DNA from 4 places in the Extibacter sp. GGCC_0201 genome. Region 3 is predicted to be linked to each of the others. Evidence: predicted binding sites of a transcription regulator. Region 3 holds the regulator's gene; each other region holds the start of a gene.
What was found. The regulator Rex, encoded in region 3, represses fermentation and respiration genes when NADH is low (regulators of the CRP and FNR family bind a similar motif). The targets are predictions, from matches to a motif close to ATTGTTAANTANTTAACAAT.
Positions count from the first base shown of each region.

Region 1 (6,372 bases), on a different contig from region 3:
CATCTTCGGGAGCCTGTACCTGGCAGGGGCGAAAGGCGCAGAGCCAAAAGCATCTATCACCTCAGAAGATCTGGCCGTGATGGAGCGGAAGAGCCTGGCAGCAATCCAGGAGCGCGGCAAAGCAGAAGTCGGGGACAAGACGATGGTAGACGCCCTGTCGCCCGCTGTAGACGCTATGGAGGCCAACAGTGAAAAAGGACTGCTCGAAATGCTGAGGGCAGCAGAAGAAGCTGCAAGACAGGGCGTCGAGGATACGAAGAACTATACCGCCAAGTTCGGACGTGCCAAGTCGCTCATGGAACGCGCCATCGGATACCAGGATGCAGGAGCCACCTCCGTCTGGCTCATCTTCCAGGGAATGCGAGAATTCGTAGAAGGATAAAGAGGGATACCCCAAAATAGATTAGGGACAGGGCAGGGGAAAACGAATCGGGGACGGGGGAAATTTAAATTTCCCCCGTCCCCGATTCGTTTTCCCCTGTCCCCATTTAACTTGTAAATACTTTGAAATCGTTTATAATATAAGAAGGTGATAAGGTGATATAAATGGAGGATCAGAACGTGGACAATTACAATACAGGCAGTACGGAAAAAAAGACGATTTTAATCGTAGAGGATATGGGGATGAACCGTCAGCTTCTTTCGGCCATATTAGGAGGAGACTATAATATACTGGAAGCGGAAAACGGTCTTGAAGCACTTGGGATATTGGAGAAGGAGTATTCCAATATAGCACTGATTATGCTGGACATCATCATGCCCGTCATGGACGGATTTACATTTCTTGAATATGCGAAAAAGACAGAGGAGTATAAAGATATACCTATCATATTTGTAACGGCAGAAACGTATAAGGATAACATTTTGAAAGGTTTGGAAAAAGGTGTTTGTGATGTGATTGCCAAGCCCTTCGACCCGTATCTCGTCACGAACCGGGTAAGCCAGCTTATCCGGCTGACGGAGGGCCAGAAAAGGAAACGTATTGGACAGGTGCAGGCTATTAAGCAAAAGGAGCCAGGATTTGTACTCATTGTAGATGACGCCGAGATGAACCGGCTATTATTAAAAGAAATGCTGCATGATAAGCACAGGGTGTTAGAGGCAGCAGACGGAGAAGAGGCATTAGGACATCTCGCTGCCCATAAAGGAGAGATTGCGGCCGTCCTTTTGGATATCATCATGCCTGTGATGGATGGGATAGAAATGATGGACAAGGCCCAGAGCAGGATGCTTCTGCATGATGTGCCTGTAATTGCCATTACTGCTGAAAGTTCTCCGGTTAAGATGCAGCAGATCAGAGATCTGGGCATCTGCGAGATAATACATAAACCATTTGATCCGACGGTAATAGAGAACAGGATAAATAATATGATAGAATTATTTACAGTCAAATAGCGGACCGGGGACAGGGGAAAACGAATTGGGGACACCCTGAAAGGAATTGGGGACGGAGGAAATCTAGATTTCCTCCGTCCCCAATTCCTTTCAGGGTGTCCCTTTTACTTAGACTCAAAGGCTGTTTTTGCATCGCGGATCAACTTGTCGAATTTATCTGCCTGCCATGCGGCCCTTCCGGTGAACAGCCCGTCGATGGACGGCTGTACGATGAGCTCGCTGGCGTTGCCCGGATTGACGCTCCCGCCGTAGAGCACAGGGATGTCCGCTCCGGCATCCCCGAAGATGTCCAGCAAAGTCTGCTTGATGACTTTGTGCATCTCTTCTGCGTAGTCTGCTGTCGCGGGCGTTCCGTTAACGCCGATGGACCACACCGGTTCATATGCCACCCAGATATTCGGAATCTGTGATACCGGTATGTCGTGGAAACCGATTTTGAGCTGTGTACGTAGAACCTCTGGGCTGATGCCGTAGCTCTTTTCTTCCGCCGTCTCTCCGATGCAGAGCAAAGTCGTAAAGCCATGATTGAGCGCTGCCTTTACCTTCTTGTTTTCTTCGATATCGGTCTCCCCGAATACGTGCCTTCTCTCGGAATGTCCGATCATGACAAGGTCAATCCCGATTTCCTTCAGCATGAGAGGTGAGATTTCTCCGGTGAACTGCCCTTCATCTTCCCAACACATGTTCTGTGCCCCAATCTTTACATATGTACGGTCTACGTTTTTCGCAGCGCTTTCCAGAGTCGTGTAGGAAGGTATGATAAAAAGTTCAATTTCGTCGCGGCTTAAATCCTTCGTGTACCCTACAAGATTCTGAAGGTATTCCACGGTATCGTGTATGTTCTTGTACATCTTCAAGTTACTTCCAAAATACAATTTTTTCTGCATAGTTGCCTCCTCATGGTAATCTGCTGTTGATTCTGTTTATAATCTGAATCTATTATATATGATAAGCGGTCAAAACGCAACTTCAAAAACGTGAAAATATTAACAAAACGAAAAAACGAAACAAAACGAAAGAAAGCAATGAAAAAACAGGTTAAAATGCACAAAACAAGAATAATAGAAATATGTAATTGTACTGAAATTACAAAAAACGGTTGCATAATGAAAGAGATACATATAAAATGAAACTACAAATAAAGAAAAACGAAAACAAAAACGGAAACATAAACGAAAGTAAACGAAAGGATGGAGAGAAGATGAGTGAAAAATTCAGACCAGTGACAGCAATTACCATGGGAGACCCTGCAGGTATCGGACCGGAGATAGTAGTTGGCACGATATTAGATAAGGAAATCCATGAGTGCTGCAAGCCATTTGTAATCGGAAGCAAGGCAATCATGGAAAAGGCGGCGAAGGTGCTTGGCAAGGAGCTTAATTACAATCTAATAACAGAACCTTCAGAAGCAAAATATGAATATGGCACCGTAGATATCATGGAGACAGGGGATTATGACACGGACTCCATCGAATGGGGCAAAGAACAGAAGCTTGCGGGACAGATGGCAATTGACTGGATTATGAAATCTATTGAATTAGGAATGGCTAAGAAGATCGACGCCGTCTCTACCTCGCCGATCCACAAAGGGGCAATCAAGCTTGTCGGCGTAAAAGAGCCCGGACATACGGAGATCTATCAGAATGTTACCAATTCACCGTATGCACTGACCATGTTCTCCTGCCATAAGCTGAGAGTATTCTTTGTAAGCCGCCACATGTCTCTTGTAGACGCATGCCACTATGCAACCAAGGACGTTATTCTTGACAATGTAATTAATATCGATAAAGAACTGCGCAAGGTCGGAATCGAGCATCCACATATCGCAGTGGCAGGCCTGAATCCCCACAATGGAGATAACGGACTGTTCGGAACAGAGGAACTGACAGATATCGGACCGGCAGTAGAAGCGGCGAAGGAAAGGGGCATCAACGCAGTGGGACCATGCCCGGCAGATTCCGTATTCCACATCGGCAAGTCAGGGAAATATGATGCGATCCTTTCTCTGTACCATGATCAGGGCCACATCGCCTGCAAGACGCTGGATTTTGAAAAATCAGTTACGCTTACATTCGGCCTCCCGTTTATCAGAGGCTCTGTAGATCACGGGACAGCATTTGATATCGCGGGAAAAGGCATCGCCGGCTCCATAAGCCTTATCGAATCTACAAAGGTAGTTGCCGAATATGCCGCAAAACAGCATGAAAGAGAAGAGAACTAAGAGACTGTGATTATAGAAAGAGAGGGATAAAGATGCCTTTAATCGGTGCAGTAGCGGATGATTTGACAGGAGCCACCACGACAGGCGTGCTGCTGGCAAGGTCAAAAGCGAGGACGGCGGTATTTTTTAATGAGGAAGCGGCGGAAAAAGCAGAAGGTCTGGATGCGCTGGATGCAGTGCTGATCAGCAGCAACAGCAGGGCACTTCCGGCAAATGAAGCTTACGAAAAGGTAAAGTCTGCGACGCAGGCGCTGAAGCGGATGGGCGTCAGACATTTCACAAAACGTATCGATACGACACTTCGCGGCGGAGTAGGAATCGAAGTTGACGCGATGCTGGATATGGTCGGGGAAGACGCCGTGGCGGTAGTCGTGCCTGCAATGCCACAGTCAAGAAGGATACTGGTGGGCGGCTATTCTGTCATCGACGGCGTGGCGCTTATCAATACTCCGGTTGCGCAGGATGTGCGTACTCCGGTCAAGGAGAACTATATACCGAGGCTGCTCTCCTCGCAGACGAAACGTCAGGTGGGGCTCGTGGCTCTCGACAAGGTCCTGAGGGGGGCGGACGCTGTCAGAGAAGCGCTGGAAGCAGAGCGCAGTGCAGGATGCAGCGTTATCGTAGTAGATGCGATAACCCTGGAGGATGTAGAGGAGATAGCAAAAGCCTGCATCGAACTTCGTTGGAACGTAGTATCCGTAGACCCGGGACCGTTCACGTCAAAGCTTGCCTATCACCGAGGGCTGATTGGAACGGAAGAGCCGAATGTTCCGCCGGAAGCAGATGAAGCAGGAAAGACGGTGCTCATCGCTGCAGGCAGTGCGACACCTGTCACGAAGAGGCAGATGGAAGTGCTCTGTGAAGATGACCGCCATGTCCGTATCAGCGTAGATCCGGTTCCTCTTATCGAAGGTGGGGATGCTGCCATGGATGAGGCGTTCAAGGCGGTACATAAAGCAGTGGAACTGCTGGAATCTGGCAGCCAGCCAAGAGCAATCCTCTTTGAGACTGCCCTGCACGGCGAACTGCTGAACCTAGATGAAGAAGATAACAAGAGGCATTATGCCGGCGGCATGAGCGCAGACAGGATAAATGCCGGCTTAGGCACGATTATTTCACAGGTGCTCGAGCAGATCGGAAGAGAAAAGATAGCGGGACTTTACACAACAGGCGGTGATACGATGGTCAACGTATGTTACCAGCTTGGTGTCGAGTGCATAGAAGTAATGGATTATGTAATACCGCAGACGGACGTTGGCCGTCTTGTGGGAAGCTACGACGGACTGCCGGTAGTAGGCAAAGGTGGCCTGACTGGCAATGACAACACGGCTTGTGACATAGTGAGCCGGCTGTTCCGTGAATCAGCGAGACAATAAGAATATTGGAGGAAGTGAGAAAATGGGAGAACAGAAAACAGAAGTAAAGAAGACGAAAGATCTTGACCTTTTGAACAAGATGAAAAAGCTGCCGGGCGGGCTCGTAATCATACCGCTTGTAATCGCAGTGCTTATAGCGACATTTGTGCCGCAGGCTTTCCAGATAGGTGGCTATGTAACGGCATTATTCTATGAAGGGAATTCAGCGATGATGGGATTTTTCCTCATCGTATGCGGTTCCACCATCAATATTAAACAGGTAGGCATGCCTTTATACAAGGGTGTTACGCTTACCGGCTTGAAGTTCGTGCTTGGTGTGCTGTTCGGACTCCTCGTCGGAAGAATCTGCGGTCCGGACGGATTCCTCGGCATTACGCCGTTCGTTATGATTGCGGCTATTACCAACTCTAACGGTTCCCTGTACATATCACTGTCCTCACAGTTTGGCAATGCTACGGATACGGGTGCAATCTCTATCCTGTCATTGAACGACGGACCTTTCTTTACGCTTGTTGCACTTGGAGCTACAGGGCTTGCCTCTATTCCGATCAACTCTCTGATTGCCACACTGGTGCCGATTCTGATAGGATTTATCTGGGGCAACCTGGATGCAGGATTCCGTAAAGCATGTGCGACCGCACAGCCGATCGTAACCTTCTTCATGACGATTTCCATCGGCGCCAAGACGGATGTCAAGACCATCGTGACAGCAGGTGCGGCAGGTATCGTGCTCGGACTCATATCAGCAGTGCTTGCAGTAGTATTCTTCTTCCTGTTCAACCTGCTGCTTCCGAAGAAGGAAAGAAACGCCATGGGAGCTGCTGTAGGTACGACAGCGCTCAACTCAGCGATGACACCGGCCGCTGTAGCCGAGGCCGACCCATCGATGGCCCAGTACACAGAGATGGCCACGGCACAGTGCGCTACGGCTTCCATCATCACATTGTTCCTCTGTCCGTTCATCGTGGCATTCTTTGACAAGATGATGCAGAAGAAGCAGAAGGGTATCTACTCGCCGGAAGGATGGGCACACTACAAGGTCACAGGTGAAGCGGCGCCGTCAGAAATGTAGATTAACCGTACCTTATTGAACATTAGCAGTTCAATAAGTAAACCATATTGAACATTAGCAGTTCAATAAGTAAACCATATTGAACATTAGCAGTTCGATAAGTATACATAATTCATTACAGGCAAGTGAAAAAAGTCCTCTAATATGTTACAATGATTTCGTAATGTATGAGAGGACTTTATTATAAGGAGCGCGATCATGGAAGAGAAACTGTCGGTACAGATGACGAAAGAGGCATTGTTTGATTTTCTTTTATACCATACATACTCTAAATTTACCGGTTTTCTGACGAATGTCCTGGGGGCAGC
Region 1 covers NZ_JABFCH010000033.1:11,313-17,684, reverse strand. The annotation lists gene dhaL (dihydroxyacetone kinase subunit DhaL) at 1-382, shown strand, start outside; gene HJV72_RS17280 (response regulator) at 562-1,395, shown strand; gene tpiA (triose-phosphate isomerase) at 1,500-2,282, opposite strand; gene pdxA (4-hydroxythreonine-4-phosphate dehydrogenase PdxA) at 2,597-3,616, shown strand; gene HJV72_RS17265 (four-carbon acid sugar kinase family protein) at 3,649-4,992, shown strand; gene HJV72_RS17260 (2-keto-3-deoxygluconate permease) at 5,015-6,064, shown strand; gene HJV72_RS17255 (YcxB family protein) at 6,263-6,372, shown strand, end outside.
Region 1: the regulator Rex is predicted to act here: its motif matches at 2,370-2,389, upstream of pdxA (4-hydroxythreonine-4-phosphate dehydrogenase PdxA).

Region 2 (6,372 bases), on a different contig from region 3:
AGTCGAAGACATGGGTAGAACGGAAAGGGGCGACCATCCGGCATATCGGGAAGTCACCGCTGGAAGTCCAGATGATAGGCCTTGCAGATAAGCTGTCGAATATGAGGGATATAGACAGGGATTATCCTGTGGAGGGCGAAAACCTGTGGAACAGGTTCCGCATGAAGGATAAAGAGATGATAGGATGGTACTATAAGGGAATCCGGGATGCATTGGCGGAGAGCTTCCGCGGCGTAGCGGCATATGAAGAATACTGCAGGCTCGTGGAAAAGAATTTTGGATAGAAAGGCTGCCTGACCAAACGGATAGGATAAAGAAGCAGGCCGGAACTTACCGCTTACGTGTAAGTTCCGGCCTGCTTTTGCGGCGGTGCCTATTGACCGTCATTTTATTCCGGTTATCTTTTCACGGCAGGCACTTACCGGATACCAGCTGCAGCCACAGCATATATCCGCCAGCATGTCCGGCGTGGTATGCCGGCGTATGTATGAAGCCAGCTCCTGATAGATGTATGTCTTTTCTTCCAATCCGAAATATTCTGCTGCCTTCCTGTCAAAACGCTGTACTTTTTCATTATTCCGGCACAGATCGGTATCCAGCATGTCCGGGCAGCAGGAACATAGGTCATCCGTGGAAAAGACGAGTTCGATGGGAGTCTTGTCCTCTGTGCGCAGGCGGTGAACGACTTTATCCATGTTCTTTACAAATGCTTCGCTGTAGCCTTTGCCCGAGTATCCCTGGGTACAGAGCAGATGGTGTGGTCTCAGACGCATGCGGCACTCACCAGCCTTCTGTGGATTCTAAGTCCTATGATTGTGGCCAGAGCTGCTTTTATAACCGCTGTCGGTATAAACGGAAGCACGCAGGCAGTGAATGCAGCCCATATGCTGCAGCCGGTTACGAGGCAGAACATCACGATACCGCCGATATAATTGATGACTGTGCCGAGGATAAGGAAGGCAATGAACCCCATGTTGACCTGCCGGAACTTTTCTGCCCCGAAGCCGATGATATATGCCATAATAGGAAATGACAGGAGAAATCCTCCGGTCGGCCCTATGAGGTACTGGTACCCGCCTGTGAAGCCGGCAAGGACCGGTACACCCGCGGCTCCAAGCAGTACATAGATCAGAGCGGCAGCGGCCCCTTTTTTCGCTCCAAGTATGATAGCCGCAAGGGTGATTGCGAACGTCTGCATCGTCATCGGGACACCCGCCGGCATCGGTATGGATATCTGTGCCATGATTGCGATTACTGCAGTGCACAGACCGATGGTGCAGATGTCTTGAACAGATATTTTTGAATGATTCATGACAGCCTCCTGTAGAATTAGTATGTATGCAGTATATCCGAAATCAAAGGAAATGTCAACCTGATAAATATATTAGTTAACATTGTGCGTAAATGTTGACATTCAAGTTACTTGAAGGTGTTTAATAACGGTAAGGAGGAACAGAATTGACCATTAAAGAAGTTGAACAACTGGTAGATATGAAAAAAGCAAATATCCGTTATTATGAGGAGGAGGGCCTTCTTGCTCCGGGGAGAAATAGAGAGAACAATTACCGGGAATACAGCATGCATGAAGTGGAAGATCTGAAGAAGATAAAGTTCCTTAGGGTGCTCGGTGTTCCGGTAAAAGATATCAGAAGGGTAAAGGAAGGCAAAGTGACGGTATCTGAGGTTATCGGGGCAAGAAAAGCAGCACTTGAGCAAGAGATGGCAGAACTGTCGGAGGCGAGAAGCCTTTGTGACGAGCTGATACAGCGGAATGATACCTTTGATAATCTGGATGTAACTCTTATGGATATGCAGAATGCTTTCTTTAAAATGAGAGGAGCGAAGATTATGAGACTGGATAAAGTCTATCGTTTGGAAAATTATCGGAATATGTGCACCAGGATCTGGCAGACGATTTTCCTGATCTATTATCCTGCCATGCTGTCGTTAAAGTTCGTGATACATTATGAGCTGCCGTTCTGGCTGACCCTGCCGATGACGGTTTCTGCACTGGCGGCCGCGGCTGCGGCGGGGGTGATCGATTATAAGATTGCACATTATAAAGAAGAAAGTTCAAATTAGCATCCGTACGCACATAGGAATGGAAACGTTCTCCCTTTGACAACTTTATTTTTTCAGTATATTATTAGAATCAAGGGAGTCAGGAGAGCATAAAATGATTATCAGCGCGAGCAGAAGAACCGATATCCCCGCATGCTATCCGGAATGGTTTGTCAACCGACTGAAGGCCGGGGAGATATTAGTGCCAAACCCATACAACAGGAAGAAGATCAGCCGTATCGCCATATCACCGGATACGGTTGATTGTATTGTGTTCTGGACAAAGAACCCGGAGCCGCTCCTGCCAAAGCTCAAAGAGATCGATCAGCTCGGTTACCGATATTATTTTCAGATGACCGTCACGGATTACGGAATGGATATGGAGGAGAACCTGCCTTCGACGGAAGAATCGATGGCAACCTTCGTACTGCTGAGCGAGCGCCTCGGGAGAGAACGGGTTGACTGGAGGTTCGACCCGATTATCCTGAGTGGCACTTATACGCTCGGCTATCATCTGGAAAAGTTCGAGATGATGTGTGAATGGCTTCACAAGTATACGGACCGGTGCATCATCAGCTTCGTGGATGCTTACAGGGGGAATCCCTATCCAGAACTGGAAGAAGATGAGATGGCTTCTGTCGCAAAAGGGCTTGCCGGAATTGCCGGGAAGTATAAGCTTCCTCTCTATACGTGCGCAGAGAAGGTGAATCTGGAGCGTTACGGCATACGGCACGGCGCCTGTATCGACAAAGAAAAGATCCGGCACATTATCGGCTATAAGCTGGATTTGAAAAAAGATACCGGACAAAGAAGGGAATGCGGCTGCGCGGAGAGCATTGATATAGGGATGTATGATACATGCGTCAATGGCTGTGCGTACTGCTACGCGACAGGGGGGATTGAGAGCGCCCGAAGGAAGAAAGAACAGCATGACCCCGCATCGCCCCTTCTGATTGGACAGCTTCGGGGAGATGAGACGATTGTGGAACGTAAGGTGCAGTCAGGCAGAGACATGCAGATATCACTGTTTGACTATCCGTTAGGCTTCGGTTCGGCAGATGAGATATTGTAAGAAGTGCACAAAAATTTAATATATAATATATTGATTTTCATGAAATGGATGACAGTTCCTTGATAAATTCTTGACAAGGAACTGTTTTTTTGTTATGTTTAGACTAAAGTACAAACGTTAGTCTAAAAAGCGAAAGAACGACGTGTGAGGTGAAAAGATGAGTTTGATAACAAGCATCCAGAAGTATTCTATCCATGACGGTGACGGGATACGGACGACCGTCTTTTTTAAAGGATGTCTGCTGAAATGTCTGTGGTGCCATAATCCAGAGACACAGTGCTTTAAGCCTGAGCTTCTCTGCGACAGGGAACGATGTGCAGGATGCGGCAGCTGTGCCGCGGTCTGTCCCCAGAAGGCGGTGAAGGCAGAGGAAGGCAAGATGGTCACGGACCAGAAGCTCTGCACCGGCTGTGGTACATGTGTGGATTACTGCAACCTGAACCTGCGGGAAGTGGCCGGGAAAGAGTATGCCATCAGCGAGCTGATCAAGGAGCTTAAGAAAGATGAGATGTTCTACGAAGAATCCGGCGGCGGGGTTACGCTGTCCGGCGGCGAGGTTATGATGGCCGACATGGATTATGTGGAAGAACTTGCGAAGCGGCTCGATAAGATGGGGATTTCGGTAACGATTGATACATGCGGACAGGCGCCGTGTGAGAATTTTGAAAGGCTGCTGCCATATGTAGATACATTTTTGTATGATATCAAGACGATGGATAACGACGTACATAAAAAGTATATGGGCATGGGGAATGAGCAGATTTTAGAGAATCTGGAATATATCAGCGGCAAGGGTGCCCGCATATATATCCGCATTCCGGTAGTCCGGGAAGTAAACGGATCAATCGAGGATATGGGAGCGATTATAGACTATCTCAAGGAAAAGAAGATCAGGGTGGCCAATGTGAACCTTCTCCCATATCACAACACCGGTTCGGGAAAGTATGAAAAGCTTGGACTGACGTATAAAGGGTCGGACCTTCATGCGCCGTCGAACGATGAGATGGAACAGTTTGTGACGCTTTTTAAAGAATCAGGTTTCCACAACGTAAAAATAGGAGGTTAATGAAGATGGAAGAAAGAGGAATGAACGAACGGATCAAGAAACTCAGAAAGCTCAGCCTGGACACTCCGGCACACATTGACATGGAGCGTGCCGAGAGCATGACTAAGACGTATGAGGCTTATGAAGGCTCGCTGTCCATCCCGGAACTTCGCGCCCAGGTGCTCAAAGACTATTTTGCAACAAAGACGTTATACATAGGCGAGGGTGAGCTGATTGTCGGCGAGAAGGGCGATTCTCCGCAGGCATCTCCCACATTCCCGGAGCTGTGCTGCCACACGATGGAAGATATGCATGTCATGAATGACCGTGAACTCATAAGCTTCAAAGTAAAAGAAGAAGATTTTGAGAAGCAGGAAAAGGTGATGATTCCGTTCTGGGATAAGAGATGTATCCGGAACAAGATTCTGCGCCAGATGACGCCGGAGTGGAAGAAAGCGTATGAGGCAGGGCTGTTCACAGAGTTTATGGAACAGCGGGGACCGGGACATACGGTCGGTTCTGTAAAGATATATGAAAAAGGATTCCTTGACTATAAAGAAGATATCCAGGCCGCAATCGATAAGCTGGACTTCTTCAATGACCCGGAGGCGTTAGATAAGAAGAACGAGCTGGAGGGCATGAAGATTGCCTGCGACGCTATCATGATCCTCGGCGAGAGATATGCAGCCTATGCGAGAGAGCTGGCAGAAAAAGAAGGCAATCCAAAGCGAAAAGAAGAGCTGCTTCAGATTGCGGCCAACTGTGATGTCGTACCGGCACATAAGCCGGAGACATACTGGCAGGCAATCCAGATGTACTGGTTCGTACACCTCGGCGTCACGAGCGAGCTGAATCCGTGGGATGCGTACAGCCCGGGACGTCTTGACCAGCATCTGAATCCCTTCTATGAAAAAGACGTAAAAGAGGGGACGCTGGATGATGAGAAAGCGCTGGAGCTGCTGGAATGCCTGTGGGTCAAATTCAACAACCAGCCTGCACCGCCGAAGGTCGGCATTACGCTGAAGGAGAGCAGCACGTATACAGATTTTGCCAACCTGAACACAGGCGGTATCGCTCCGAATGGTGAGAACGGAGTCAATAACGTTAGCTATCTGATTCTGGACTGCATGGATGAGATGAAGCTGCTGCAGCCAAGCTCTAATGTACAGATCAGCAGGAAGACGCCGCAGAAGTTCCTGAAGCGTGCCTGCGAGATATCACGCAAGGGATGGGGACAGCCGGCGTTCTACAATACCGAGGCAATCGTCCAGGAACTGCTCAATGCCGGCAAGTCGCTGGAAGATGCAAGACGCGGCGGCACGAGCGGCTGCGTGGAGACAGGTGCATTTGGAAATGAAGCCTATATCCTCACCGGATACTTCAATATTCCGAAGATATTCGAGCTGACGCTGAACAACGGCTATGACAAAGTAAGCGGACAGCAGCTCGGACTTGAGCTCGGATATGCTGCGGACTTCAAGACATACGAAGAGCTATATGATGCATTTAAAAAGCAGATGAAATATTTTATCGATATCAAAGTGCAGGGAAGCAATGTCATCGAGAAGATATATGCAGAAGATATGCCTGTACCGTTCCTTTCCATCATTACCAATGACTGTATCTCAAAAGGCAAAGATTACAACGGCGGCGGCGCAAGGTACAACACAAAATATCTGCAGGGCGTAGGAATCGGTACGATTACGGACTGCCTGGCATCCGTGAAGTACAACGTATATGAGAAGAAGACATTTACGATGGATGAGCTGATGCAAGCGCTGGAAGACAATTTCGAGGGGCACGACAGAATCTGGAATATCGTATGCAACAAGACGCCGAAATACGGCAATGACGATGACTATGCGGACAGCATCATGAAGGATGTGTTCGAATACTACAGAAGCCAGGTGACAGGACGGCCGAATATGCTCGGAGGCATGTACCGCATCAACATGCTTCCTACCACGTGCCACGTATACTTTGGAGATGTCATGATGGCAAGCCCGAACGGACGTCTGGCCCACAAGCCGGTATCCGAAGGAATCTCGCCGGAAAAAGGCGCGGATACGAACGGCCCGACATCTGTCGTAAAATCATGTGCCAAGATGGACCACCTCCAGACAGGCGGAACACTTCTGAACCAGAAGTTCACGCCGAGCGTCGTTGCAGGAGAAGAAGGACTGAACCAGATGGC
Region 2 covers NZ_JABFCH010000023.1:62,034-68,405, forward strand. The annotation lists gene HJV72_RS14770 (HD domain-containing protein) at 1-284, shown strand, start outside; gene HJV72_RS14775 (DUF1284 domain-containing protein) at 384-773, opposite strand; gene HJV72_RS14780 (biotin transporter BioY) at 764-1,312, opposite strand; gene HJV72_RS14785 (helix-turn-helix domain-containing protein) at 1,459-2,082, shown strand; gene HJV72_RS14790 (DUF1848 domain-containing protein) at 2,177-3,133, shown strand; gene HJV72_RS14795 (trans-4-hydroxy-L-proline dehydratase activase) at 3,291-4,199, shown strand; gene hypD (trans-4-hydroxy-L-proline dehydratase) at 4,205-6,372, shown strand, end outside.
Region 2: the regulator Rex is predicted to act here: its motif matches at 3,192-3,211, upstream of HJV72_RS14795 (trans-4-hydroxy-L-proline dehydratase activase).

Region 3 (5,409 bases):
CGAGTTCTGTCTGAATGGAAGCTTTTTCTGCTGCCAGTTCCTGGCAGCGTACCGAATTGGTGTATACCTCTTCTTGTGTCATGAGCGTGTCTATCTCGGCGTCCCGTCCTTCCAGACTGCTGATGCGTTCCTCGGTCTTCTTGAGGTCATTCTGGCGTTTGCGCTCTTTTGCCTGGGCTTCTTTCTGCTCCTGCCAGCTCAGTTTAGATTCGGACACCTCTTCCGGTGCTGCCGATGGATCATCCGACTGCCCGGTTCTTGCATATACCGCGGTCAGTTCCTCTTTCTTCTCCAGATAATAATCATAATTGCCTATATAGTTGACGAAAGTCTGGTTGACCAGATCCAGAATCCTGGTGGCAGTCTCGTTGATGAAGTAACGGTCGTGTGACACATACAGCACAGTGCCGGTGTAATCGTTCAGAGCCTTTTCCAGGATTTCCTTGGAAGTGATGTCCAGATGGTTGGTCGGCTCGTCAAGGATGAGGAAATTCGCTTCCGAGAGCATGAGCTTGGCAAGCGATACGCGCCCCCTCTCACCGCCGCTCAGGTCGCCGATCAGCTTGAACACGTCGTCACCTGTGAACAGGAATGCTGCCAGCATATTGCGTATCTGCGTATTGGTGAGTTTCGGATAATCGTCGGAGATCTCAGCAAAAATGGTCTTCTCCATATGAAGCACATGGTGCTCCTGGTCATAATAGCCAATCTGTACATTCGTTCCAAGCGTAAAGGTTCCGCTGTCCGCGCCAATTACGTTGTTAAGTATCTTAAGCAGCGTCGTCTTGCCTGTACCATTATCACCTATGACAGCGACATGCTCCCCGCGCTTGATATCAAAGCTTATGTCGGAAAAAAGGTGCTGGGGAGGGAAAGATTTGCTCAGATGCTCAACGCTCAGCACGTCATTTCCGCTCACGCAGGAAGGCTCGAGGGAAAGATGTATCTCTGTGACGGCCTCCTGAGGCTTTTCCGCCGGCTGCATCTTGGCAAGCATCTTTTCCCTGCTTTCTGCCCGTTTGATGGATTTTTCCCGGTTGAAAGAGCGCAGCTTCTCGATGACCGCCTCCTGGTGCTTGATTTCCTGCTGCTGGTTCAGGTACTCTTTCAGCTTCGCGTCACGAATCATCTTCTTCTTTTCGGCATACTGGCTGTAATTGCCAAGGAAGACGGACAACGTCCCCAGTTCAATCTCAAGGACCTTCGTGACGACCCTGTTCAGGAAATACCGGTCATGGGAGACGATGAGTACCGCACCCTGGTAGTTTAAAAGATATGTTTCCAGCCACGCGATGGAATTGAGGTCAAGATGATTGGTAGGCTCATCCAGAAGAAGGATGTCGGGCTTCGTCAGCAGGAGCTTGCCAAGAGAAACCCTCGTTTTCTGCCCTCCGGATAGTGTGTCGACCTTTTTTGCAAAATCCGTCTCGTCAAATCCAAGCCCTTTGAGGACCCCGGTTATCTCGCTTTCGTAGGCATAGCCGTTGGCGCGCTCGAAGACGGCGGTGAGACGGTTATATGTATCCAGGCGCGCTTTTAAAGCATCTCCTTCGAGATGCTTCAATTCCAGCTCTATCGCGCGTATCTGGCGTTCCGTCTCTATGACGTCCGCCTTGGCTGTCTTTACTTCTTCGTAGATAGTGCTGCCGCCCGACATATCCTGATGCTGCGCGAGATAGCCGATCGTCCTGCCTTTCGTGAGGATGACGTCCCCGGAATCCGCCGGAAGTTCCCCCACTATCATCTTCAGTATGGTGGATTTCCCTGCGCCGTTCGGTCCCACGAGGGCGGCTTTTTCATAGTCCTCTATATGAAAAGAAGCGTCTTTTACGATGACATCTTCTCCAAATGCTTTATTCATTCCATGGCATGCTAGTATCATAACGTCCTCCTGCATCGTCCTGCATTGCTTTAAAAGCAGGCTCTGCTAACATTCATTATATCGAAAATAGGACAAAATACAACTAAAAGTTTGACTTTGAAGTGACAATTCTATATAATATTTTTTAGAACGTAACAGGAAGGTGAGTGGGCTAGTGGAAGAAAGAGAAATCTCTCAGGCAGTGATTCGGAGGCTGCCAAGATATTACAGATATTTGGGGGAACTGCTGGAAAACGGAGTTGAAAGAATATCATCCAATGATTTGAGCAAGAGAATGAAAGTTACAGCATCCCAGATTCGTCAGGACCTCAACAATTTTGGCGGGTTCGGACAACAGGGATATGGCTATAATGTAAAGTATCTATATACAGAAATCGGCAAGATTCTCGGCCTGGAAGAAAATCACAATATCGTCATCATCGGAGCCGGTAATCTGGGACAGGCGCTTGCGAATTACGCTGCATTCGAAAAACGGGGCTTTATCTTAAAAGGAATCTTTGATGTGAATCCCAGGTTAAACGGAGTATCAATCAGAGGCGTGCCGATTCGTATGATGGATGAGCTGAAAGATTTTGTCCAGAATAACAATGTCGAGATTGCCGTATTGACCATCCCGAAAGACAAGGCGATTGAAGTCGCGAATCTCCTGGTAGATAATGGGGTAAGGGCAATCTGGAATTTTGCACATACGGATCTGAACCTGCCGGACCATATTATCGTCGAAAATGTTCACCTTATCGAGAGTCTTATGAGGCTCTCCTATAACATAGGCCGTTATAACGAAGAACATAGCGATAAAAAATAAAGAAGTATAAAAACGTGTAATGATGGGCATGTGCAGAACAGGCTTGTCTTTACACGTTCTTTTATATACCGGAACTTTTCGCAGGCTAGAAAAGACCGGCAAAATAACAGGAGGTGAGAGGTATGAAATATCTGCTGAATGCATCCCAGATGAAGCGCGCAGATCAATATACGATTGAGCAGCTTCAGATTCCTCCATCAGATCTGATGGAACGTGCCGCGGCGGCATGCGTGGCCTACATGGAAGACAGCAGGTTGGACCTGTCGGAGGCATGTGTCGTATGCGGAACCGGCAATAACGGAGGAGACGGCTTTGCTATCGCAAGGATGCTTACGGAAAAAGGGCATACGGTCACAGCTGTCCTCGCAGGGGACGAAGGACAGTGTTCCCGGGAGACGAAGGAACAGATAAAGCGTCTGCGGCAGACGGGAACTGAGATTGCCACAGATTATGCAGAAGGCCGGTACAGCATCATCGTGGACGCATTGTTTGGCGTCGGACTAAACCGTACTCTCGAAGGGAGGTACAGGGAACTTGTTGAAGCCATGAACCGCTCAGAGGGATACCGGCTGGCGGTAGACATTCCGTCCGGCGTGTGTGCGGACAACGGCTCTGTCATGGGGACGGCTTTTAGGGCCGACGCTACAGTGACGTTCCAGGAGAGGAAGCTTGGACTTGAATTATATCCGGGAAAGGAATACGCGGGGCAAGTAGTGACTGCAGATATCGGTATAGATGCATCAGAGGTCAAAAAAGAGAGCGGTACGGCCTTTACATATGAAGAAAGCGATTACAAGCGCCTCCTTCCTAAGCGCAGGGCCGATTCCAACAAGGGGACATATGGGAAGGTGCTGATCATCGCAGGGAGCAAGGGCATGTCCGGGGCCGCTTTCCTGAACGCCAAGGCGGCCTATACAGTGGGAGCCGGACTGGTACAGATATATACGTCGGAGGATAACCGCGTCATACTGCAGACGCTTCTGCCGGAAGCGGTTATCAAGACATATGACTTTTACGATGAAGTCGAACTGCTCAAGCTGCTGAACCGGGCAGATGTAGTGAGCGTAGGTTCTGGAATCGGGACGAGTGACAAGTCGAGGAAGATACTCAGGACAGTGATGGAAAATGTAGAAGTGCCATGCGTGATAGATGCAGACGGGCTGAATCTGATTGCAGACCACAAGAAATATCTTGACCGGCTGCGCCATGAGAACTTTATCTTTACGCCGCATATGAAAGAAATGTCCCGTATGACAGGGAAGGACATCCCGGAGCTCAGATCACAGAGAATGCAGATTCTGCGGGACTTTGCAGAAGAGTACAGCGTCACCTGCGTGCTGAAAGACGCACGGACAGTCACCATGTCGGCGGGCAGGCAGCCGTACGTGAACCTGTCAGGCAATGCATCCATGGCGAAGGCAGGCTCCGGCGATGTGCTCGCAGGTGTGATAGCAGGCCTGCTGTCACAGGGGCTGGGACTCAGAGAAGCAGCGGAGCTTGGAACGTATCTGCACGGCCGGGCAGGGGAACTTGCATGTCTGGATAAAGGATGCTACAGCGTCATGGCATCTGATCTGATCGAGTATGCCGGCCGGGCAATGAAAGAACAGGAGGACAGATAGATGAAAGCATATAACAGAGTGTGTGCCAGGATAGACCTGGATGCGGTGGAATATAATATAGAGATGATGAGACGAAATGTCAGAGAAGGGGTTAAGATGCTCGGTGTCGTGAAGACGGACGGCTATGGACACGGAGCGGTGCAGATAGCAAAAATGCTCTCTCCGAAAGAGTATATGTGGGGATTCGCGGTCGCGACGCTTGACGAAGCTTTAGTACTGCGCCGCGCAGGAATTGAAAAGCCATTGCTCGTACTGGGCTGCATCTTTCCGGATCAACGGGAGGAAATGATAAAACACGACATCCGCATGACATTGTATACGGAAGAAATGGCCCGTGAGGTATCTGAACTTGCGGTCAAAATGGGAAAACAGGCATATATTCATATTAAGCTGGATACAGGGATGTCAAGACTTGGATTTATGATTGAAGAAGAGACGGCGGAAATAATCGAGCGTATAAGCAAGATGCCGAACCTGGCTTTGGAAGGAATGTACACACATTTTGCGAAAGCAGATGAGATAGATAAGTCTTTTACCGAAAAACAGATTAAAAACTACGTATGGATGAAAGAGACCCTTGCACAAAGAGGGGTAACATTCCAGTATTACCACTGTTCGAACAGTGCGGGAATCATCGATGTGCCGGAGGCGAACATGGATCTGGTCCGTGCCGGCATCTCTACCTATGGCCTGTATCCGTCTGAGGAAGTACACAAGGAAAATGTCCCGCTGAAACCGGCCATGGAGCTTATCAGCCATGTGGCACACGTGAAGTGGGTAGAGGCAGGTACCCCGGTGAGCTACGGCGGCACATATATTACAGACAGGAAGACTAGGATAGCAACGATACCGGTAGGGTATGGAGACGGATATCCAAGAAGCCTCTCCAATAAGGGATATGTCCTGATTCATGGGAAGAAGGCACCTATTCTCGGCCGCATATGCATGGACCAGTTCATGGTTGATGTGACGGAGATAGATGATGTGAAGTATGCAGACAAAGTGACACTGGTAGGAAATGACGGTGATGAGAAGCTTCCGGTAGAAGCCTTGAGCAGGCTTTCCGGAAGATTCAACTATGAATTCGTATGTGACCTTGG
Region 3 covers NZ_JABFCH010000019.1:129-5,537, forward strand. The annotation lists gene HJV72_RS12850 (ABC-F family ATP-binding cassette domain-containing protein) at 1-1,882, opposite strand, end outside; gene HJV72_RS12855 (redox-sensing transcriptional repressor Rex) at 2,037-2,687, shown strand; gene HJV72_RS12860 (NAD(P)H-hydrate dehydratase) at 2,810-4,309, shown strand; gene alr (alanine racemase) at 4,310-5,409, shown strand, end outside.

Region 4 (6,372 bases), on a different contig from region 3:
GCCTCTCTCGCTGTCCTACGCTGCACTTCCATCGATGCCCTGAAGCCGTCTTCATCGACAGACAGCCCCTTTTCTTCCAGAATCTCCTTTGTAAGATCCAGCGGGAATCCATACGTATCATACAGCTTGAAGGCATGGCTGCCGGTCAGTGTCTTTTCACCCTTTTTATCCATCTCGGCCTCCATCTCGGCAAGGATGGTCAGCCCCTGGTCTATCGTCTTATTGAACTGTTCCTCTTCTTTGGCAATCACCTTGAAGATAAAGTCTTTCTTCTCTTCCAGTTCCGGATATCCGTCTTTGGAACCATCGATAACTGTCTGTGCGAGCTCAACGAGAAATTCTCCTTCCACACCAAGCAGCCTTCCATGGCGGCATGCACGGCGCAGCAGACGGCGCAGCACATATCCTCTTCCTTCATTGGACGGCATGATTCCGTCTGAAATCATAAAGGTCACGGAACGTACATGATCCGTGATAACACGCAGAGACACATCCGTCTCATCGTCCTGCCCGTATTCCGTCTTCGTGATGCGGCAGACATGGTCTCTCAGCGCTTTGATTGTATCGATATCGAACATGGAGTCTACGCCCTGTACGACACAGGCCAGACGCTCCAGACCCATGCCGGTATCGATATTCTTCTGCTCCAGCTCGGTATAATTATTGTTGCCGTCATTGTCGAACTGGGTAAATACATTGTTCCATATCTCCATATAACGGTCACATTCACATCCCACCGTACAATCCGGACTGCCGCAGCCATATTCAGGCCCCCGGTCATAGTACACCTCCGAACACGGTCCACACGGCCCGGAACCGTGCTCCCAGAAGTTGTCTTCTTTTCCAAAACGGAAGATCCGCTCCGGTGTGATTCCTATATCTTTATTCCAGATTTCCCATGCCTCATCATCGTCCAGGTAGACGGACGGATACAGCCTGTCCGGTTCAAGCCCGACCACTTCTGTGAGGAACTCCCATGTCCATCGGATAGACTCCTTTTTGAAATAATCACCGAACGAGAAGTTTCCAAGCATCTCGAAAAATGTTCCGTGTCTGGCGGTCTTGCCTACATTCTCTATATCGCCGGTACGGATACACTTCTGACATGTGGTGACTCTTTTTCTCGGCGGAATCTCCTGCCCTGTAAAATATGGCTTGAGCGGCGCCATGCCCGAATTGATCAGCAATAAGCTCTTGTCATTGTGAGGTACGAGCGAAAAACTCTTCATTATCAGATGTCCCTTGCTCTCAAAATACTCCAGGAACATTTTCCTCAATTCATTTACTCCGTATTTCTGCATATTTGCCCTCCTGCTTCTATATCCAAAATACCCGGCAGCCACAGGCATCCGGGACAATTTGATACTTAAGTCTTAATTATAAAGAGAACCCGGCTGTTTGTCAACGGGCGGGGACAGGGCAAAATAAGTTTGGGACGGGGGAAAATCAATTTTCCCCCGTCCCAAACTCATTTTTTTGCCCTGTCCCTTATTTCAGCTCTATCTCTTCTAATTCCTTCGGCGGCAGCTGTTTTGACGATGCTGACACGAATTCTTTTATCTTTTTCTGTGCCTTCGCGACCTGGATATTGGTTCCGGCTCCGGCCACGCATCCGCCCGGACAGCCCATCCCCTCGATGAGGCAGCCATTCATCTTGCCGGCCTTGGCAAGCGCCAGCGTCTTCTTGCACTCTGCCAGTCCTTCTGCGTGTTCGATGCTCACGTCCACGCCCGGATAATATTCTTTCACGCATTTTTCGATTGCTTCTGCCACGCCCCCGGCCACCGCATAACCGCGCCCGGCTCCGGTCGCGTTGTGAAAGGACGATTCCGCTTCGTATTTGGACAGGTCAATGTCCCTCGCATCAAACATTGCCTGAAGCTCCTCAAAGGTGACGACAAAGTCTACGTCACTGCGAACGGTCCTTCGCATCGCCTCCAGCTTCTTCGCCGCGCACGGGCCGATAAATACCACCCTCGCTTCTGGATGTTCCTGCTTTATCGTCCGGGCGGTCGCGACCATCGGCGTCAGTTCCTGGGACACCTGGTCTATCAGGTCCGGAAAATACTTCTTCGCAAGCATGGCCCAGGACGGACAGCAGGAAGTGAGAAGAAACGGAAGTTCGCCTGTCGTCACTTTATTGACATAGTGGTGCGCCTCTGCCACCGCGCCGATATCAGCTCCGAGCGCCACCTCATACACCTCTGAGAATCCCAGTTCCTGGAGTGCAGCCTTAAGATTTCTCGGCGTGATATTGTCACCGAACTGCCCGGCAAACGCAGGGGCAATCTCGGCCACAATCTCATCACCTTCCGTCAAAGCCCGGGCAAGCTGGAATATCTGCGACTTGTCGGATATGGCGCCGAATGGACAGCTTACCATACACATGCCGCAGGATACGCATTTGTCATTGTTGATACGGGCACGCCCGCAGCTGTCCGACTCAATCGCTCCGACTCCACAGGCTTTCTGGCATGGACGCTCCTTCTTCGAGATGGCATCGTACGGGCAGACGGACTTGCATTTTCCGCATTTGATGCATTTATCCTGGTCTATGTAAGAACGGCCTTTTATCATGGAGATGGCATCCTTCGGACAGACTTCCATGCACGGATGTGCCAGACAGCCCTTGCACATATTGCTGACCTCATATCCCCGCTCCTCGCACGCCTCGCATGCGGAAGGTATCACCTGCATGAGAGGCGGTTCATAATACTTGTCCGAGATATTGCTCGATTCCACGCCCGCAGTCAGATGGACCGGCTTATTTTCCGGACGCAGCGAAAGCCCCATAGCCAGCCGCAGCCTTTCCCTGACTACTGCCCGGGCCCTGTATACGCTCTCCCTGTACTTTGCCGTATCCTCGTTCACCATCTTATATGGAATCGCTTCCATGTCATCATTCAGCGTCCCGGCATTCGCCTTAAACCCAAGCCTGGCAACCTCCTCGAATACTTTTCTTCTCAGCTTCCTGACCGTCGTATCCAGCCCTCTCATCATATGGCAGTTTCCTCCTGATTATCTTTCACTAATTTGTTCCTGCCAACACTATACTGAATCGTTAAAATACTGTCAATATGCAGACATGTATTTAATCAGAAACATTCGTCACTTCGCTGTGTGCAGGACGTCCTGCGCATAATATACAGACTGCATCGCGTCTTTTCCATAATAGTCGGCTCCAATCATATCCGCATATTCCTCGTTTAATACAGCACCGCCCACCATGACCTTGCAGTCCGGCTTTTCCTGTCTGAGCTGCCGAATCGTCTCCTCCATGCTGACGACCGTCGTGGTCATAAGTGCACTTAAACCCACGAGACGCACGTCTTCTGCAACTGCCCGTTGGACTATCACCTCCGGCGCCACATCTTTGCCAAGATCGATTACATCAAAGCTGTAGTTCTCTAGCAGTACTTTCACAATGTTTTTGCCGATGTCGTGGATATCTCCCTTGACGGTAGCCAGAAGCACCTTCTCCTTCTTCTGTGCCGCTTCACCGCTTTTGGCCAGCTCATCTTTAAGCACCGCGAATGCGAGCTTCGCCGCATCTGCACTCATAAGCAGCTGCGGAAGGAAGATGGTTCCCTTTTCAAACCCTTTCCCCACCGCGTCAAGAGCCGGTATGAGGTGTTCGTTGATGATGGCAAGCGGTGCCTTTTCTATCACAAGCCGGGCCGCCGCCTGATACGCCTCTTCCTTCAACCCTTTCTCTATGGCGTCTTTGAGCGGCATCTCTCCCGAAGGCTGCACGGATGGGGCAGGCGCTTTCTGACTGCCATACTGCACAATATACTGTTCACAGTTCTTGTCATGGTTCATGAGTGCGCAGAAGGAGTAATAAGACCGCATCATATCTTCTGAAGACGGATTGATAATCCCCGCGCTGAGTCCGCACTGCATCGCCATCGTATAGAAATTGGCATTGATTGCAGGGCGGTAAGGCAGGCCGAAAGATATGTTCGAGACACCGAGCACCGTGCGGACACCATAGTGTTCGGTCACCTTCCGAAGCGCGTCCAGCGTAATCTTTGCACCTTCCGGCTCTGAACTGATTGTCATGGCAAGCACATCGATGACAATATCTTTCCGGTCGATGCCGTACTTTTTCGCTTCGTCGATTATCCTGCCGGCAACCTTAAGCCTTCCATCCGCCGTGTCCGGAATGCCGTCCTCATCAATCGTCAGTCCGATGACTACTCCGCCGTATTTCTTTATGAGCGGAAATACGGTGTCCATGGATTCCTGCTTCCCATTTACAGAGTTCACCATCGGCTTTCCGTTATATATGCGCATAGCCGCTTCCATGGCAGTTATGTCTACCGTGTCAATCTGGAGCGGAAGGCTTGTGACGCTCTGCAGCTCACATACCACCTCTTTCATCATGGATACTTCATCTATATCAGGAAGCCCCACGTTGACATCCAGTATATGTGCCCCTTTATCCTGCTGCGTGATTCCTTCCCGCAGAATGTAATCCAGGTTATGATCCTTCAGCGCCTGCTTGAACTTGCTCTTTCCCGTCGGATTGATCCGCTCGCCTATGATGACCGGCCGGTCTCCGATAACGACACCCTGCCCATAGGAAGATACGATGGTATCTCCTTTTTCTACCGGCGACTTTGGCCGCATTCCCTTACATCTGCCTGCCATAGCCTTGATATGCGCAGGTGTCGTTCCGCAGCATCCCCCGATAACGCAGGCGCCTGCTTGTACGACCTGGTGCATCGCCTCTGCAAAATGCCCGGGATCCACGTCATAAAACACCTCCCCATCCTTCTGTTTCGGAAGCCCCGCGTTCGGCTTCACGATAACAGGTATGGAGGCGTATCTCATAATCTCATACAGTACGGGCATCATCTGCTTTGGCCCCATCCCACAGTTGATTCCGAGGGCGTCTACCCTAAGCCCCTCCAGCAGGGCCACGACAGACAACACATCTCCACCTGTCAGGAGCTTGCCTCTCTCGTCAAAAATCATCGTTGCAAATACCGGAAGATCCGTGTTCTCTTTTACTGCCAGAACGGCCGCCTTCACCTCATACGTGTCGCTCATCGTCTCGATATGGACAAGATCTGCTCCAGCCTCCTCCCCATAGCAGACGACCTCTTTAAAGGCTTCATAGGCATCCTCAAATGCCAGATCCCCCATCGGCCTAAGCAGCTTGCCCGTAGGTCCGATATCAAGTGCAGTATAGGTCTCGCGCCCGTCAGCCACACCAAGCTTCGCAGCTTTCTTGACGTTTCTGACGGCAGCGGATACGATGTCCTTTAGATGGTACTCTGTATCATGGAACTTCAGAGCGTTAGCACCAAATGTATTCGTCAGCACGATATCACTGCCGGCTTCAAAATACTGCCGGTGGATGTCGATGACCTCTTCCGTGCGTATCAGGTTCCACGTCTCCGGCAGTTCCCCCGGCCCAAGCCCCTTTGACTGGAGCAGGGTGCCCATGCCTCCGTCAAAATATAATAGTTCTTTTCCAAGTCTCTGTGATAACATCTACTTTCTCCTTTGCCATTGTCTTCCTTCATCTTCTGTAAGGACAATCTGTCATCTTGCACACCTCACAGCCTTTTCTGTGGCACGGTTCCTTCCTCCTGCTCATCCCTATGATTGCCGTGACAGACTTCATCGGCGTCAGCATGCTGCTTCCGGTCATCGTCAGTCCAATCTTCTTGGCTGTGTCAAGCATCCGCAGAATCTCTTCCTGATGTTCTATCGGAAAGTCTCCGTAACCCGGGCTGAACCGTGGGCGGAGATACAGGCCCTGCCGGGCCGCCTCCTGCTCTATCTCAAGCTGGCAGCTGTCCAGATATTCTTCCAGCAGGGCGGCGGCACACGACTGTACGACAACAGCCTTGGCCATATTCGTGATACTCAGTTTCTTCATATACCTGTCTATCTCGATGCCAAGCGTCGCCCCGAGCACGGCTGCCTTACTGCAGCCATTTATATTTCTGCCAAGGCTTCTGCTTCTGATGCATATATTCCCTATCTCTATGCAGTCCTGCCCTTTCATCGTCAAGTCAAAAATGCGGTAGACGATTCTCCTGGCTGCCAGCAGGTCCAGCTCTTCAAATGCTTCCCCGATCAGCGCAAGTGTATAATCATCTACCGCATGTCTGCCATAACCCAAGTAACGAACTGCTTCCTTCGTCCTTGTATCCATGTCTTCCCCTTATGCTTCGCTTATACTTTTACTATTTCCGACAGATTATACATGATTGCCTCTGCGACTTCCGGCTTGTTCATGGAATAGATATGTATGTTATTAATCCCATTGGCAATCAAATCAATTATCTGGTCGGTCGCATATGCGATTCCGGCCTGCTGCATCGCCTTCGGATCGTCTCCAAAGCGGTCTACGAT
Region 4 covers NZ_JABFCH010000001.1:177,006-183,377, reverse strand. The annotation lists gene alaS (alanine--tRNA ligase) at 1-1,301, opposite strand, end outside; gene HJV72_RS00845 (4Fe-4S dicluster domain-containing protein) at 1,489-3,000, opposite strand; gene HJV72_RS00840 (homocysteine S-methyltransferase family protein) at 3,109-5,502, opposite strand; gene HJV72_RS00835 (vitamin B12 dependent-methionine synthase activation domain-containing protein) at 5,531-6,172, opposite strand; gene metF (methylenetetrahydrofolate reductase [NAD(P)H]) at 6,193-6,372, opposite strand, start outside.
Region 4: the regulator Rex is predicted to act here: its motif matches at 3,058-3,077, upstream of HJV72_RS00845 (4Fe-4S dicluster domain-containing protein).